Regions from separate parts of the Exiguobacterium sp. KKT215 genome, predicted to be linked through region 1. Evidence: a T-box and tRNA genes for the amino acid it is inferred to sense, from the RefSeq annotation. Region 1 holds a T-box; the other holds one or more tRNA genes.

Region 1 (9,290 bases):
TCGGCATCGTACACGTAGCCTGATTCGAAGATGATGACGAGCAGACCGAACGTCGCCCCGAGACCGAGCACGTTCATGATGATCGCCTTAATTGGAATCAAGACTGAGCGGAACGCCCACATGAGAATGACCATCGTCGCCAAGATGACAGTCACGACCGCATACGGGATGCTGTCATAAATCTCTTCATAAATTTCTTCGTTGAACGCGGCTGGTCCCCCGACGTCAAAACCGCTCTCGCGCCAATCTCGGACGAATGCTTGCGCGTCTTTATCACTCGGCGGGACGTTGAAACTAACGTTGACGAGGGCAAGGTCTGTATTCCCTTCAAGCGTGACGAGACGTTCGAACGCCTCGAGTTGCTCTGGTGCCGCTTCAGCGAGTTGTTGGAATTCGGCTGGTTCGAGACCGGATGCCGTCAAGAACGTCGTGACGTTGTCGACAATCGGATCCTCGGATAGCTCATCGGTGAGTGCAGTCAATTCATCGAGAATCATCGAATCGGTCAAGTCATTCGTCTCAAACAAGAGCACCGCATCGGTCGACGTCTCCCCGAACACGTCGTCCCACCGCTCAAGGGCGGCCCGCGACTCGTACGAGGTCGGGAGTGCATCGGCGTCCGGGATGTTCAGTTCGAGGTCACGAACGAACCAGAGGCTTGGCAATAGCAGCAAGAGCGCGACGAGTGTCATCGTGACGGGACGTCTCATGACGAAACGGGCCAACTTCTGCCACCGTACTTCAGAACGCGTCTCATTCGTTTTGATAAGACGCCCTTTATTGATCGCATCTCCGACGATATATAAGGCGGACGGCAACAGCGTGAGCGCTGATAAGACCGCGCCCGCCACCGCAATCAGCGCACCGAGCGCGATGGCTTGGAACACGTCGACTTGGATGAATAACAACCCGGCCAGTCCGACGAACACGCAAAGCCCTGAGAACAGAATCGAACGTCCGGCCGTCGCGACCGTTCGGACGATGGCTGCCTCTCGCGACTTCCCATGTGCGAGCTCTTCCCGGTAACGGTTGACGAGCAATAGGGAAAAATCGATGCCGAGCGCGATGGCGATCATCGCGACCGCATTCAAGACGAAAATAGACAGTTCCATCGTTTGGGCAAAGAAGAACAACGAGCCGGCAGCCACGATGAACGTAATCAATCCAACGAATAACGGCATGACCGCGGCGAGCGGCGTCCCGAAGACGAGCAAGAGGACGAGCAACGCGACCGGGATTCCAATCAACTCGGCCCGAATCAAGTCATTCTTCGACGCTTCATTCAAGTCATCCGCGAAGACCGGCTCTCCGGTCAATCGCACGTCTGTATCCGTATCTCGAATCAAGGCGTTGCGAACGTCATCGATTGACGCCTCGGCCGTATCGTAATCCTCGAACTCGAGCAATAAGTAAGCTGCGTCCCCTGAGCGGGCATCGGGATTCTCGGCTGGCGTGATCACGCCGTCGACCCCATCGACGTCAATCAGTCGATCCCGTTGCTGCTCGATGACCGTATCAAGGTCGCCACCTTCCAACAAGACGATCATCGAGGCCCCGGCCCGGTCGAACCGGTCGTTCAACGTATCTTCCACTTGGGCGAAGCGCCCGTCTTGAATCGCAAATCCATTGCCGCGCAGTTCACTTGGCAACTGTAAACCGAAATATACCGATACCGCGAGCAATACCGTCCAAATCAACACGACAGCGTAGCGCCATCGGACTAACGCTTGTCCTAATCGTTCCATCCCTGTCCACTCCTCTCCATCTAAGAAGACTGTTCCCGTTTTTAGACGAGATTCTGTAAGCCTTCGTAAAAAAATCCTGAACCATGCCCTGGTCCAGGATTGTCAACGCTCGAACACTTGCAGCCAACTATGGCAGAAGCGACGCGGCGTCGATAGGACGACAAGTCTGTCGCCCGGCTCGTCCAATAAGACGACTTTCAACAATTCGGTCTCGGCACATACTTCTGATGAGAACACTTCACAATCGCGCTCAAACAGTTGGAACGATGTCATCGAGGTGATGGCGGTCGTCACACCCATTTGATCGACGATGACCAAGTCACGGTCACCCCCGTATGGAATCTTCCAACGCGCGCCCGCTTCGACGTCCTCGACCATGAACTGTTGATTCCGTTCATCGTACAAGGTCACGAGGCCAGGTGCCGTGAATCGTTCGAAATCATAGGTCGATTGATATGCGAGTTCGATGATGTTCCCGAACTCCGGGATCTCCTCGTAACGGCTATACCGAAACGTGTGATCGTTCAAGTTCAAGGCGACGATATCTGATTCGGCCGAGTACAAATACAAATCGTCCCCTGACCAGTAGTGCAGGTTACTGAACCAATCGTCATGGAACGTCCGTGGAATTGGGTGACGTTCCATCGTCCCGTTCGTCAAATCCATGACTCCGTATGTCTGCAAATCTCGAAATAGCGCGACGGCTCTTCTACCATGTGGTTCAATATATAGTGCGCAAGGTGCCCATTTCCACTCGAGTTCCCATCGGATTTGGAACGTCTCGTCAAAAAACAGAAACCCGGTTTGCGCCAAATACAACATCCATCCTCCACCAACGCGCTCTAACCATTCAACCGTTTGATGAAATTGATAGTCTGCTACTTGTTTGTACATTTGATCACTTCCTAGTTTCAGCTTAGCAACGCACGACGCATTTTTCGATTTTGAATGTGTTCACAGAACACATTCTCCATCTGTCCGCTTTTCCTGTATACTGGCAGTAGCATACCCGTAATTGGAAAGGAGGAACCCTCATGCGCCCACTTCAACTCTCTCCCGAGACGGCGGTTGAGCTTGCCAAAAAGCTAAACGTCCCACTCGAGGAACTCATGCATATGCCAAAACACATCATCGTCAAAAAGATGATGGAGCTCGAGGCAGCCAAAACTGAAACGAACGAGGAAAAGGAGACGGAATGACGTCTCCTTTTTTCGCGCTTACTTTTGTTTCGGTTTCCGTTTTTTCGCAACATACCAGAGACCGAGGATAGCCAAGGCAGCTCCACCGGCGACCGCATATTTGCTGTAATCCGGACGGCGTTCCGTCACGACGAGTGTCGATAACGGCGCGACCGTGACATGCCGCTCCTCGAGGAGACGTGGTGCCGTCAAATTGACGGTGTGATCTTCGACATGGACCTCGAACTTGCCGGACGGTAGTTTCACCTCGACCGCTTCTTCGAGTCCGTTATGGTATACGAGATGGCGTTCGACGTAACCTTCGACGTGGCGACTCAGTTCAAAGGCGATGACGCCCTCTTCTTCATCGAAGAAACGTAAATGTTTACGAATCTGTTCCGCGTTCTCAAGACGGAACAACGGATATTGTTTGCGCAGGCTGATCAAGCCCTTCACATATTCGACGCTCGGCGTCTCTTGCTCGGCCCGCGTCCAATCCAAACGGTTGACGACCTCCCCCGAATTGAAGCTGTTCTCGTCCCCGTCTTTCGTGCGGAAGAACTCTTGACCGCTATGCAGGAACGGGATGCCTTGACTGAGCAACACAATCGATGTCGCGAGACGATGCCGGCGGCGGCGTGTCGTCTCATCGTCGTCCGGATTCGTAACGGCCAGTTTGTCCCAAAGCGTCAAGTTGTCATGGCACTCGACATAGTTCACGACTTGGTTCGGTTCGTCAGCAAAGCTTTGGCTCGTGACTGCACCGGCAATCCCACGTTTGACGTCCGCCGTCATATCCGCGTTGCCGCTGATCCAACCTGGCAAGTCTTCGATGAACACATCACCACGGACACCGTCGCGAATCGCGTCGTTGAACTGGGCGATGCGCGGCATCTTATGGGCGTTATGTTGGTTCGCTTTTTTACGGACCGGAAGCGGTGTGTCGAGATCCCAGCCTTCTCCGGTCACAAGAATCGATGGGTCGACGCGATCGAGCGCCTTGCGGACCTGGTTCATCGTCTTGACGTCATGGAGTCCCATCAAATCGAAGCGGAAGCCATCAATCATGAACTCTTTCGCCCAATACGACACACATTCGACGATCAATTTGCGCATCATCGCCCGTTCGGACGCCGTATCGTTCCCGCACGCCGAACCGTCGGCGAGCGTACCGTCCTCGTTCAAGCGGTAATAGTAGTCCGGTACGAACTGTCCGAGCGGCGTCGTCAATGCATCATACGTATGGTTGAACACGACGTCCATGATGACACGGATGCCACGATCGTGAAGTGCTTGAATCATCGCTTTCAACTCGATGATGCGAGCGGCCGGATCATCTGCTGAGGAAGCGTATGAGCCTTCGACGGCAAAATAGTGGACCGGGTCATAGCCCCAATTATAATTCGCCTCACTCTCGCGTGACTCATTCACTGAACCGTAATCGAAGAACGGCATGAGTTGGAGATGCGTGACGCCAAGCCCGGTAATATAGTCGAGACCCGTCGGATAACCCGTCGGTGTCTTCGTTCCGACTTCGGTCATCCCGAGGAATTTCCCGCGATGCATGACACCACTGTCCGGATGACTCGTCAAATCACGGACGTGCGCTTCATAGATGACCGCTTCTTGTGACGAGTGGAAGAGCGGACGTTCTTTAACCCAATGGTCTGGGTTGAGCGTAGATGGGTCGAGCAGACACCCGCGCTTCCCATTGACCCCGACGACTTTTGCATACGGGTCGAGCGATTCGATACGCTTCCCAGCTACGACCGCCTCGAACACATAAAACTGACCTTCAAACAAAGCACGATCGAGTTCGATGACCCACGTCCCTTTCTCGGCCCGTTCTAACGACAACCGTTCGAACTTCCGCGCTCGCGGTGTCCGGTATAGTTTTACCGTCATCTCTTCGGCAACCGGTGACCAGACCCGCAACCGGATGAGGTCACTTTTAAACGTCACCCCGAGGTCTTTGCCGTGATATGCCATATGGTCTAAATCTACATTTGTCTGTTGATCGATAGTATGTTCCATCTCTTTCACTCCTTCACTACTTCAAATCTGCTATCATTATAACAAAACCCTTGTAAAGGATGGATGAAACATGGCAAAAGACAATTCTTTTGATATTGTGTCAGAAATGAACCTCGAAGAAGTGAAGAACGCGATTCAAATCGCCGAGAAAGAAATTTTGAACCGTTACGACTTTAAAGGTTCGAAGAGTGAGATGTCACTTGATAACGGCGACCTCGTCCTCGTCTCAGATGACGACTATAAGCTCGAGCAATTGAAAGACGTCATGATCACGAAATTGATTAAACGTGGCGTACCGACGAAAAACCTTGATTATCAAAAAGTGGAACGTGCGCTCGGCGGCACAGTTCGTCAACGCGTCAAATTGAAGAGCGGCATCGACAAAGACGATGCAAAAAAAATTAACAACGCCATCAAAGAATCAAAACTGAAAGTGAAGTCACAAATTCAAGACGATCAAATCCGTGTGACAGCCAAGTCGCGCGATGACCTTCAAGCCGTTATGCAGCTCGTCCGTGAGCTCGAATTGTCCGTCGATGCCCAATTCACAAACTACCGATGAAACTCGCCATCATCAGTGACCCACATGGTTCGTTTGATGATTTGAAAGCCGTGCTCGAGTCGGTCCGCCGCGAGACGGAGCACATCCTTTGCCTCGGCGATCTGTACGAGTGTCATATCGGTAAGAAACGGCGCAACGAGCGCTTCCATGAAGTGTCCGATGTGGTGACTTACGACCCTGACTACGAGGCGCTCCTCACCTTCCCTAGCCTGCGCGGCAATCAAGAAGAGCGGATTGACGAAGTGCTCGTGGTGTCGCATCCGGTCAAGACACGAATCGCCTTATTACCGGAGCAGACGACGCTCGATGAGGCGCTATTCTTGCATGGACACCAAGTGAAATGGAGTCCGGACTGGGAACCGCTTGTCGAGAAAGGGAAGTATCCGCTCGTCTTTATCGGACACAGCCATATTCCGGGGATTTACCGGAAAGGCCGCTCGATTCCCTGGGAAATCGGACAGCCGTTCGTCCTAAAGAAAAAACGTTACGTCATCAACGTCGGCGCCGTCATCTTCGACCGGGAGTGGTGTCTGTATGACACGAAAGCTCGGACGGTCACGCGGATGAAAGCATAAGAAAAGGGACCCCACGAAACGGGTCCCTTTTCTCGTCCTTACATTTCTTCTGGAGCTTGAACACCGATCAAACGGAGTCCTTCCGTCAATACGATCGTCACCGCTTTGACGAGGGCGAGACGTGATTGTTTGCCTGCATCTTCTTCAAGGACACGGACATGACCGTAATACTTGTTGAATGCTTGCGCCAAATCGAGCACGTAACGGCTAATGATCGATGGTTCGCGGCGTTCGTGGGCACGTGTGATGACGTGTGGGAACGCGTTGAGCATCGTCACGACGCCCCACGTGTGGTCGTCGTTTGCGCCAGTGAACGTCGAGCCGTCATAGTTGCCTTTACGAAGGAGCGAGTTCGCACGCGCGTTCGTGTACTGCACGTACGGGCCCGTCTCACCTTCGAATTTGAGCATGCTATCGAGGTCGAACTCGATGTTGTTGATGCGTTCATTCTTCAAATCGTGGAAGATGACCGCGCCGACACCGACCATGCGTGCCACGTCGTCCGCGTTCGCAAGTTCCGGGTTCTTCTGAGCGATGTTCGCTTGTGCTTTCTCGATTGCTTCTTTGAGCACTTCCTCGAGCAAGACGATGCGACCTTTACGTGTCGACATCTTCTTCCCTTCTTGCAAAATCAAGCCGAACGGCACGTGATGCATGCCATCTACGAAGTCATAGCCGAGCTTGCGCAACACTGAGAACAGTTGTTTGAAGTGAAGCGCCTGCTCGCCGCCGACGACGTAGTTCGCCTGGACGAAGTTGTACGTCTCATGACGATAGACGGCAGCTGCCAAGTCGCGTGTCGCATAAAGCGTCGCGCCGTCTTTCTTTTTGATCAAGCATGGTGGCAAGTTCTCGTCCTCGAGTGAGACGACCATCGCCCCTTCACTTTCGACGAGAAGGTTTTTCTCTTCGAGCATGGCGACGACGCGGTCCATCTTGTCGTTATAGAACGCTTCCCCGTTAAAGCTGTCGAATTCGACACCGAGGAGGTCATATACTTTTTGGAACTCTTTGAGTGATTCTTCGCGGAACCACGTCCAAAGCTCAGTCGCTTCCTCGTTGCCGTCTTCGAGTTTCTTGAACCACGCACGGCCTTCGTCCTCAAGTTCCGGTTGTGTCTTCGCTTCTTCGTGGAAATGGACGTAAAGCTTCAAGAGCTCAGCAATCGGATGTGCCCGGACCGCTTCCTCGTCGCCCCATTTTTTATAGGCGACCATCAGTTTACCGAACTGTGTGCCCCAATCCCCGAGGTGGTTGATGCCGACGACGTCATAGCCGTTTTTACGGGCGATTTGGTTGATGGCATTCCCGATCACCGTTGAACGAAGGTGTCCCATCGAGAACGGTTTGGCGATGTTCGGTGACGAGAAATCGGTGACGATTGTCTCGTTGCGTGTCGCATGCGTCGCATAGTCCGCTTGTTCATCGAGCACCGTGTTGATGATTTCTTGTGAGACGACGTCACGGCTCAAGAAGACGTTCACATACGGGCCGGCCGCCTCGACTTTCGTGAACAACTCGTCGTTCAAGTCGTTCGCGATATCCGTCGCGATCATAACCGGTGCTTTACGATAGGCTTTCGCAAGTTGGAAACACGGGAAAGCAAGGTCCCCGTGTGCCTCATGTTTCGGTTTTTCAATCAATGCTTCAATCTGGTCGAGCGTCAACTCGTCCCCGATGACACGGGACAAGGCTTCCGCATATTTGCGTTCATAACTCATTCTAATTCCTCCTTATCATTTGTTCATAAAAAAAACGCCCTTTGCACAGATGCAAAGAGACGGGATGGCCCGCGGTACCACTCTTCTTGCCTGCTTGACGCAGACCGCTTTATCGGTGATAACGGGGGTCCCCCGGCTACGCCTACTCAAGTTCGGATAGCATCTCAAAAGTGCGTTTCGCGATGTTTGTCAGCCTAGGCTCTCACCAATCCCTAGGTCGCTTTGTTGACGGAACGATCGTTACTCTCTTTTTCATCGACTTTCGTCTATGTGGTTGAAAAGCAATTTCATTATAGAGGATATTTCATATAGACTCAATGCTAGAATTCCGCCATTATGATGGATAGGCAGGACTCAGGCGTGATTGTGCCGAATCTCCTACCATACATAATTGAATTTTTCCCACATAGGAGGGAACCATGAACCATTTCCGCAAGATGTCCGTCCTTGGTTGGAGTATTTGGAGTATGCTATTCGGTTTGACGCTCATCTTGTTCGCTACAGGCGTATTGAACATGCCGGCCATCGAGCCGTTACCGTTCATCTTGATCGCGTTGCTCGTCATTATTTTTCAAATGGACTCCATTGAACGGAAAGGCGTCTACTTTACCTTTTCAGAAAGTATCGTCTTAATTATTTTTCTATTCTTTGATTTTGAGACAGCGCTGTTCGTCAATCAGATTGGACTACTCGTCTTCCAGTTCGTCAACTTGAAACCGCGCGTCGCGCTTCGACGGTTCCGTTTTACGTATCCGTGGAATGCCATCACGTCATTTTTGGAAATCGCCATCCCGGCCAGCGTCTACTTGGCACTTGGTGGTGTGACCGGTCTCGGATTCTATTCCCAAGACTCGTTCCTCCCGCTTGCCGGTTTGATTATTGCCATCATTTTGAACACGGTCGTCCAAAAGTATCAAGTCGGCTGGTGGTTCCGCGTCGACATCCCGATCCGCGACTTTTTAAGCATCGCGTTTTACACGTATATCGTCAGTCTCGTCTTCATTTTGGCGGCCTCGCTCTTCCGGGAGACAAACTTGCTCGTCGTCAGCAGTATCGCCGCCGCACTCACGTTCTTTATTAAGCGACTCATCATTCAAAAAGGTCGACAAGACGCCTTCAAATCGTTGATTGAACAATATGATGAAGCAAAAGAAGCCGTATCGCTATCGCAAAGCGAGGCACAAGCCATCGAAGTGTTCCTCAGTCAATGTGAGCGACTCAACGAGTACGATGAAGGGTACGTCGAGTTCAAACTGTTTGATCGCACACTTTACTTTGATTTGAAGACGCGCCAGCCGATCGATCGCCATGTCGTCTTTGAATTACTCGATGCAACCTATCCGAACGAAGCCTCGGTCGAGTACGAGATGCGCTTCGAATGGGACGCCCCGCTGTCGAACGAATTTAATGAAGACTATCATAGCTTCATCTCGGTCCGTTCCGAGGAAATCGAAGGAATCCGCACGTGGATTGTG
Region 2 (9,290 bases), 1.1 Mb from region 1:
AACGTCAGGACCATGTCAGTCCCCTCCTTTCCATAGTTGTCGTTCCCGCTCCCGCGAGTTTCCAAAACCGAGCGCCTCCCGATAGTTCGCCACGGTCCGTCGTGTCACCGTATAGCCGAGCCGGTCCAGCTCGCGCATGAGTGCGGCATCGCTCAGCGGCGACGTCTCTTGTTGAATCAGTTCGGCGAGCGCCTTCTTCACCATGAACGGCGATTGCCCGTGCGTCGCCCGGACGAAAAAGTGACGCCACGCCATCACGCCGCCTTCGGTCGTCACGTACTTGCCTTGAATCGCCCGGCCGACGGTCGACTCGTGCTTGCCGATTTGTTCGGCGACTTCTTTTCGCGTCAACGGATGCAAGACGAGCTTCCCGTCCAACCAATCGCGTTGGCGTTCGGCGATGACGGCCCACACCGATTTAAGCGTCGCGTTCCGCATCTCGAGCGTCTCGTGCCACCATTTCGCCTCGCGATCGTCCCCGACCCGAGCCGCATCGAGCGTCGGGCTGAACCATGTCGTCACGAGCTCACCGTCACGACGGACGACTTCAAGTTCCGGGACGACGGGTTCGGTTCCTTCATATAATAATGGCGTCTTCGGGAGTGTCGCCACGATACGCGTCGCCCGTTCGTACTCAGCAACCGAGATGTCGAGTCGTCCCGGGATGTCATCAAGGTTCGCGTCGAGCGCCTCGAACACGTCCAAGACGAGTGGGTCGTCATGTTCAATCGCATGCCGATATTGGCAGTCGCGCTCATTCTTCGCCCCAATCCCTGTCGGTTCTAGAAACAAGAGCGCCTGGCGCGCCGCCTCAATGTCCGCCACATCGACCTCGAAACGATGGGCGAGCACGAAGTCGCTCTCCGGTAGCAGACCACGATGGTCGAGCGCGAGGACGAGCCGTTTCTGGAGCGCGCGCTGGGCCTCAGTCCCGCTCCCTTCCTCGATTTGCTCGAACAATCGCTCCTCGAACCCACTCGCCGTATCGGCTACCCATTCGACCGCACCGCTCCCCGTGGCGATGCATGGATTGCGTCGAGCCAACCGGCCGAGCTGAAAGGCGATCGCGGTCCGGTCCGCCTCGAGAATCGGCAGCCGCCGAACCATGTCCTGGGTCAGCTGTTGTGTTTGAAGTTGTTGCTGTTCTTGCCGTTGCATCGGTCACACCCCTCTCGCTTCTTATTGTAACGAACAGCGGGAAATCGCGCTCAAAAAAAAGTGAGCCGAACAGGATTGCTTTTTTAAAAAAACAAATGTATAATAAATCGTGTCAGAGAACATGCACCCGTAGCTCAGGGGATAGAGCACTGGTTTCCGGTGCCAGGTGTCGGGAGTTCGAATCTCTCCGGGTGTATCATAGCAAGAGGTCAGGCAACATATGCCTGGCCTCTTTTGTCGTTTTAGAATCGTCAAACCGTGGAATAGGTCAAAAACGATGACTATCGTTTGACCAACATTGACTATAGCGGTATGATATGTTTACAACCTACATAAAGGAGGCAGATTCAATGTTAATTCCAACAGTTATCGAACAAACAGGTCGCGGGGAACGCGCGTACGATATTTACTCACGCTTGCTCAAGGACCGCATCATCTTGCTCGGAAGTGCAATCGACGACAACGTCGCCAACTCGATTGTCGCCCAGCTTCTCTTCCTTGCAGCCGAGGACCCAGATAAGGACATCTCACTTTACATCAACAGCCCGGGTGGTTCGATCACTTCCGGAATGGCGATTTATGACACGATGAACTTCATCAAGCCGAACGTGTCGACGATTTGTATCGGAATGGCCGCATCGATGGGTGCCTTCTTGCTCCAAGCCGGTGAACAAGGCAAACGCTTCGCGCTTCCAAACGCGGAAATCATGATTCACCAACCGCTCGGCGGTACGCAAGGTCAAGCATCGGATATCAAAATCCATGCCGAGCGCATCATCAAGATGCGTGAGAAATTGAACCAAATCATGGCCGACAACACTGGCCAGCCGCTTGAAGTGATCGAGCGCGACACAGAGCGCGACTACTTCATGTCAGCTGAACAAGCGAAAGACTACGGTCTCATCGACAAAGTCATGACGCGTTAATGACGCAACCCCATTCTCCTCGGAGAATGGGGTTTTTGTTTACTCTTTGACCTCGACCCCGAATACATAGCGGCTATCGCCTTGCGGCCAATCCCCGCCCGTCTCGAATACATAAACGCCCGGTTCGTCAGGCACGACGGGTTCAGACCGTACGAGCTCCCCGTCGATGATTTGATGGAACGAGACGTTCGACGGCTCGGCATGGAACTCGACATCAATCTCGGCACCCGGTTCGACGGGCACGAGCTGCAAGTCGTCCGCTTCCGGCAACCCGTGGTCTTCACATACCGCCTCGCCCCCATTGGACCAGCAGAACGTCGACTGCTTCACTTCGGCCGTCACCGACCCGACCCGGACCGTCGGGAGCGGCGGTTTGATCGAGGACTCCGACTTCCAAAACGAGGTGGCCAACAACGCGCCGCCGACGAGAATCAACCCAACCACGACGATCCATAACCCTTTTCGTCTCAACCCGCTCATCTCCTTTGTTCTTGTATTCCCCGTTCCACGAAAAAACGACCCACTTCCGTGAGTCGTCCCGTTCATTTCGGGCGTCGGAGCCCTTTCATCATATAGCCGCCTTTAAAGTCAATCGGATCGAATGCGACGAGGAACGCCTTCGGCTCATACTCCTCGACCATCTGGCGCAAATCCTTCATCCGTGTCCGCGCTGCCAAGACATCGAGACGATAGCGGATGCCGTCACGTCCCTGCCCTTGGTAGTGCGTCACCCCGTAGCCGCTGTCGCGCATCTTCTGGATGAGCTCGGCCGGGAACTCTTGTGTGTGGACTTGAATCATATTGTAGCCGATCGCAAGTTTCCGCTCGACGTAACCGCCGACGAGAATCCCAAGTCCGAAGCCGACCGCATAGACGATCATCCCGAGCGTCGTCAAATCTTGGAACACGATGCCGAGCGCGAAGATATAGATAAGCGTCTCAAGCGTACCGAACAGCCCCGCAATCATCGTTTTTCCTTTGACGAGCATGATGGTACGAAGCGTCAGCACCGGTACATAGACGAGTTGTAATACTAGGATGAGCAAGATTTGCCCCATTGGAACGACCTCCATTCGAATTCAATACAACCACTATTTCAAATTTCAGGGCCGGATGCAACCAAAAAAGGCTGACCGGAGTCAGCCTTTCGCAATTATTTGTCTAAGTTATCAACGCTCGTGAGCAGTTCATAGTCTTTACGGATGACCTGATAGATGGCATTCGTGTCGCCTGACAGTACTTCTTCCGCCCGCAATTGGTTGAGGAAGAGGCTTGTCGCGAACGTGACGAGGGCGCTTTTCGGGATCCCGATTTGTTTCGCACGCTCCGTGATGACCTGGTCTAAGTCAGCGTCAATCGTGAGCGAGATTCTTTTCTTTGCATTCGACATAATCATGAAGCTCCTTTAAGTTACATTTCTAAAGTCCTATACACAATTGCTAATTATATAGGAAGAATGGTTTTGGCGCAACCAACGTCACGATGAGCTGATTTCTTCACCGTTGCGCACCTTGTCCGCGATCTGATCGATTTTACGGAGCCGGTGGTTGATTCCTGACTTCGAGATCGGTCCCGTCTCGAGCATCTCGCCGAGTTCTTGGAGCGAGACGTCTTGATGGGTGACCCGTAGCTCGGCAATTTCCCGGAGTTTGACCGGCAAGATTTCGAGTCCGACCGTGCGCTCGAGGAACTTGATGTTCTCGACTTGGCGGAGTGCCGCCCCGACGGTCTTGTTCAAGTTCGCCGTCTCACAGTTGACGAGCCGGTTGACGGAGTTGCGCATGTCCTTGATGATGCGCGCGTCCTCGAAGTCGAGCATGCCGCGCGTCGCCCCGACAAGTTTCAGAAAGTCCGAGATTTTCTCGCTCTCTTTAATGTAGAGAATATGCCCTTTCTTCCGCTCGAGCGTCTTCGCGTTCAAGCCGAAGCGGTTGGCGAGGTCCCGGAGCGCCTGGTTATGGTTCTCGTACAGGCTGTACACCTCGAGGTGATACGACGACGTCTTCGGATGGTTGATCGACCCGCCGGCAAGGAACGACCCGCGCAAATACGCTCGGGCGAGGTTCTCGTCGCGCGTCATATCCGAGTTGAGCGTCCGAATCATCTCGTAATTCTCCCCGAGAATCTCGAGGTCCTTCAACATCGTCTCGGCGCGCTGGGCGACCCGGACGATATAGACGTTGTTCTTCTTTAACCGCATTTTCTTCCGTACGAACAAATCAAGATGATGGTCGTACAGCCGTTTCATGAGGGAATAGATTCGGCGTGCGATGGCGGCGTTCTCGGTCGAGACGTCGAGCGTCATCCCCCGCCCTAAGGCGAGCGAGATGACCCCGTTCATCCGGACGAGCGCGGACAGTTCCGCTTTCGCCTCGGCATCGGTCACTTCGAGTTGCGTCAGTTCTTTTTTGACGTCAGAGGCAAAGCTCATGTCAGTCCCCTCCTTTCTGTTCAATCACAACTTATTTCAGCTCGAGCTCTTGGAACGAGCGTGGTTTCTTGATGCGCAGCACGCGCTGCATGACGAGGCCGGCGATGGCGTCCGAGTCGTGGCGGATGTAATCGCGATTATAGTCGACGATGTCACCGGCGAGCACATTCGTGCCATAGTTCCGAAGCTTCTTGCGATCGAAACGGACCTCTTCCGAGCCGTCCTCGAGGTAACGCTCTAAATAGATGTCCTCGATCGGCTCGTTATTGACGACGATCGTGTCGACCGTCGACTTGCCGAGATACGCCTCAATCGATTTCAAATGCTTCATCGCGTCGTACCCTTTCGTCTCGCCCGGTTGCGTCATGACGTTGCAAATATAGACGACCGGCTTCCCGGAGCGGACGATGGCGTCGCGCACTTCCGGAATCAACAGGTTCGGGATGATGCTCGTATATAAGCTCCCTGGTCCAAGCACAATCAAATCCGCGCCCTCGATCGCCTCGACGACACCGGCCGCCGGCTTGATGCCCTCTTCGAGCAAAAATAGGCGTTTGATCGGTTTTTCGACGAGCGGGATTTTCGATTCGCCTTTGACGATCGTCCCGTCCTCGAACTCGGCCGCGAGCGTCATGAGCGTCTCCGTCACCGGGAGCACCTTGCCCTGGGCGTTCAACAGCTGCGACAAGACGTCGACCGCCTTGACGAACGAGCCTTCACAGATGTGCGTCGCCGCCGTCAGCATGAGGTTGCCGAGCGAGTGGCCTTCGAGCCCAAAGCCGCTGTCGAACCGATATTGCAGAATCTTGTCCATGAGCGGCTCGACCTCGGACAAAGCGAGGATGACGTTCCGGATATCGCCCGGCGGTAACATGTGGAACTCGTCACGGAGGCGTCCCGAGCTGCCCCCGTCGTCCCCGACCGTGACGATGGCCGTTATATCGAGCGGATAGTGCTTCAAGCCCCGTACGAGCGTCGAGAGGCCCGTACCGCCACCGATGGCCACAACTTTCCTTTCGCGTCTCATCTTACTTCTCCTTCGTCGCATGCGCGAGGTCGCGATGGACGGTCTTGACGTTATAGCGCTCGGCGAAATGGGCCGACACTTTCTCGGCGAACGTGATCGAACGGTGCTTCCCGCCCGTACAGCCGAAGGCGACGACGACTTGCGTCTTCCCTTCGCGCTTGTACTGCGGCAACAGGAATTCGAGCATGTCGATCAATTTTTTATAGAACGCCCGCGCCTCGGGGTGCGACATGACGTAGTTCTGAACTTCTTCCGTCTGCCCAGTGAGCGGACGGAGTTCCGGGATATAGAACGGGTTCGTGATGAAGCGGACGTCGAACAACAGGTCGATGTCGAGCGGGACGCCGTGTTTGAACCCGAACGACATGAAGTTGACCGTGAACGGGATCCGTTCCTCGTTGAACTGGAGCAAGATGCGGTCTTTGAGCATCTGCGGCTTCAAGTCGCTCGTATCGTAGAGCGTATGGGCCCGGTCACGGAACCCTTCGAGCAACGAGCGCTCCATCCCGATGCCGACGAGCGGTGCGTCTTCCGGGGCGAGCGGATGCGACCGGCGCGTCTCCTTGTAGCGGCGCACGAGCACTTCGTCCCGTGTGTCGAGATACAACAAGTGCGGGTGCACGTTCTTCTGTTCCAAGTCGTCGATGACGATGAACAGGCTGTCGATGAAGTCGCGCGTCCGTGTGTCGATCGCGACGGCGATCTTCGGCCGGACCGAGCTGATGACATCGATCAATTGCGGCAAGAGCACCGGCGGCAAGTTATCGACGCAAAAATAGCCGAGATCCTCAAAGCTATTCATTGCGACCGATTTCCCGGCCCCGCTCATCCCGCTGATGATGATCAATTCTTCTAATCCTTTAAAGTCTTCCATGTCACTGACGCCCCCTTAAAATTGACAACCGAGCCGTGTGTGCAGCTCTCTTCTGTCCTTAGTATAACGAACGTCCGAAAAAAAGAGAAGGGATTGCGGTCGCCCGCAATCCCTTCTGCCTCATGTCACGCGTTTTGTTCGTGCAACGCCTCGAGGAGCCCCTCGATATAGTGTTGCGCGTTTTGAGCGGCAATCGATCCGTCGTTCGTCGCGGTGACGACTTGACGGAGCGTCTTGTCGCGTACGTCGCCGGCTGCGAAAATCCCTGGGATCTTCGTCTCCATCGCTTCGTTCGTGACGATATAGCCTTGCTCGTTCGTGATGCCGAGGTCTTTGACGAAACCAGTGATCGGGTTCATACCAATATAGATGAACACACCGTCGATTTCGTGGTCCGACTCGGTCCCATCGACCGTGCTGACGAGACGTGCCCCACCGACTTTACCATCGGCTTCCACGATCTCTTTGAGCGTGTGGTTCCAGATGAAGTCGATTTTCGGGTTGTCGAACGCCCGTTTTTGAAGAATCTTCTGCGCGCGAAGCTCGTCGCGACGGTGAACGATTGTCACCTTGTCAGCAAAACGTGTCAAGAACACGCCTTCCTCGACAGCTGAGTCGCCGCCGCCGATGACGAACAAGTTCTTCCCTTTGAAGAACGCCCCGTCACAGACCGCACAATACGATACACCGCGGCCGCCGAGCTCTTCTTCGCCCGGGACACCGATTTTCTTGTATTGTGCGCCAGAAGCGAGGATGATCGCCCGTGCTTTATAGTCACGGTTGTGCGCGTGGACGACTTTATATTCCGTCTCGTCCGAGATGCTTTGGACGTCGCCATAAGCGTACTCCGCCCCGAATGCTTTCGAGTGGTCGAACATTTTTTGAGACAAGTCTGGGCCGAGGATGCTGTCATAGCCCGGATAGTTTTCGATATCTTCCGTGTTCGCCATCTGTCCACCTGGGATACCGCGTTCGATCATAAGTGTCGATAAGTTGGCACGCGACGCGTAAAGTGCAGCCGTCATTCCGGCTGGGCCGGCCCCGATGATAATGACGTCATAGATTTTTTCTTCTGTCATAATGATTCCACCTCTGCATGAAATTGATTGACTTCAGTATAAGAAACCTAGGGAGGTATCGTCTATCTTTATGCTTGTTCGAGTGTCTGTTTGAACGAACGGATCGTGCCCGTGAGCGTCGCGACGTCGATTCCGAACGTGTCGGCGCAGTCGTCGAGGATGAGGGCATCCCGTTTCGCATAGAACATCCAGACGAGGGCCGCGGCCGATGCCGTGACGTCCTCGAACGATACCCCGGCAAGGAGCAGGAGTGAGAACCGTTCATAGAAGTCGCCGTCGAGGCTCATCTGTTCCGCTTCCGTCACTTCCGTCTCGGCAAGCAAGAGCGCGTCATACGCCCGAGCGATGCGGACGTCGCCTGTGAACGGGGCCTGGCAAATCTCGGCGCGGCACTTCTCGGCGAACGCGATCACCGTCTCGTTGTCGGTGATGCCGCTCGTCAATGCGAGCGCTTCGAACGCCTCGTCATCGGCGAGCTTCGAGATGATTCGGATAATCTCGATTCGAGCCGCGTCTTCTTCTTGGCGCAATCCTTGAACGAGCGCCGAACGGAACTCGAGATTGTCGCGGATGTCGTACGGGCTCTTCTCTTCGAATCGTTTCAACTCGTCACTGTTCAAATAGGTAGCCGCTTCTTCAAGACGCCCGGTCTTGTAGGCGGATACGCTGAGCCAATGCCCTAACAGTGAATCCCCACGGAATCCGCGTTCCTTCAACAGGCGAAGTTCTTCGTACGCGCGGTCATATTGACCAACGAGCGCGAGCGTCGTGGCGAGTTTGTAGCGTAAATCGAACTGGAGCGGACGGACACGTGTCAGCGGGACCGACAGTTGGAGCGCCGCGTCCGATTGTCCGGCTTCATGCAGCAACAGAATCGTGTTCAAGAGCGCATGCAAGTTGCCCGGGTTCTCATCGAGCACGTACTCGAGCGTCTCGAACGCCGCTTCATCGTTGCCGAGATAAAAATTGACGACGGCCAAGTTGTTGAACGCCGGCCAAAAGCGCGGATAGCGATCGATTAACCGTTCGAGCGTCGACTTGGCTGCGAACAGGCGGCCTTTGTCGATATGCTGTTGGGCCTCGGTGTGCCACGTGATCAGCTCGTCTTCCTCGTCTTCCTCGAGTTCTTGTTCGAGTTCAATCAGTTCTAACAGGGATTGGACCGAGTCCGCGTAGCGTCCGTGTGCCTCGACTTCGAGGTAGCGGTTTGCATACATCGCTGCTTCTTCATATAAAGAGATATAGGCGCAGTTGCTCGCAAGGTGATATAAGGCCTCTGTTGACGTTTCATCGAGTTCAAGCACCCGTTTCCACACGTCATTGGCGTGGTAGATCTCCCCTACTTCAAATAACAGTTCAGCGTACTGTTTGTGATAGTCGACGCGGTGGGCTGCAGCGGCAGTGGCTTCAGCCATGAAAAAAGTCGCTTCATCTAGGCGACCTTCACGTAACGCACGACGACCTCTATAGTAGTGGAGCTCCGCGGCGAGCGGAGATTCTGGTTCGGGTAGCGTCATTACTGCTTCATAGTTCGCTTCCATATTCTAAATCCTCCACATCATCTCTAAATCTTTTTTTAGTTGCAGGGTTAAGAATACCGCACTCATTCAGTGAGGGCAACTGAAAAACTTAAAAAAAATCGAGACTATATTCCTTCTATAATGAATATATTTTGCTAGGTCCACTAAATGCTTTTTGACAAAAATATGAGGGTTTTGTGTCAGCGCCCACAGACACAAAAAAGCGGCATCCCCTTTAAAAAAAGTGATACCGCTCTAGTAATTTTATGAGGACG

What was found. A T-box is a leader RNA that pairs with one kind of tRNA and senses whether it is charged. The one in region 1 lies ahead of argS (arginine--tRNA ligase), so its partner is inferred to be a tRNA-Arg.
Region 2: it encodes a tRNA-Arg, which carries the amino acid that the T-box ahead of argS (arginine--tRNA ligase) is inferred to sense. The anticodon was not compared.

Annotation. Positions count from the first base shown of each region.
Region 1 is NZ_CM145756.1:2,685,747-2,695,036, forward strand. It holds gene ACZ2GZ_RS14080 (MMPL family transporter) at 1-1,745, opposite strand, end outside; gene ACZ2GZ_RS14085 (hypothetical protein) at 1,848-2,639, opposite strand; gene ACZ2GZ_RS14090 (YycC family protein) at 2,780-2,944, shown strand; gene pulA (type I pullulanase) at 2,963-4,957, opposite strand; gene ACZ2GZ_RS14100 (YajQ family cyclic di-GMP-binding protein) at 5,028-5,519, shown strand; gene ACZ2GZ_RS14105 (metallophosphoesterase family protein) at 5,516-6,094, shown strand; gene argS (arginine--tRNA ligase) at 6,133-7,815, opposite strand; T-box leader at 7,868-8,080, opposite strand; gene ACZ2GZ_RS14115 (GGDEF domain-containing protein) at 8,235-9,290, shown strand, end outside.
Region 2 is NZ_CM145756.1:852,415-861,704, reverse strand. It holds gene ACZ2GZ_RS04570 (glutaredoxin family protein) at 1-14, opposite strand, end outside; gene ACZ2GZ_RS04565 (RNA polymerase factor sigma-54) at 16-1,158, opposite strand; tRNA gene ACZ2GZ_RS04560 (tRNA-Arg) at 1,282-1,354, shown strand; gene clpP (ATP-dependent Clp endopeptidase proteolytic subunit ClpP) at 1,509-2,084, shown strand; gene ACZ2GZ_RS04550 (hypothetical protein) at 2,124-2,564, opposite strand; gene ACZ2GZ_RS04545 (DUF2179 domain-containing protein) at 2,627-3,142, opposite strand; gene ACZ2GZ_RS04540 (hypothetical protein) at 3,238-3,474, opposite strand; gene whiA (DNA-binding protein WhiA) at 3,562-4,515, opposite strand; gene ACZ2GZ_RS04530 (gluconeogenesis factor YvcK family protein) at 4,547-5,542, opposite strand; gene rapZ (RNase adapter RapZ) at 5,544-6,416, opposite strand; gene trxB (thioredoxin-disulfide reductase) at 6,542-7,495, opposite strand; gene ACZ2GZ_RS04515 (tetratricopeptide repeat protein) at 7,564-9,036, opposite strand.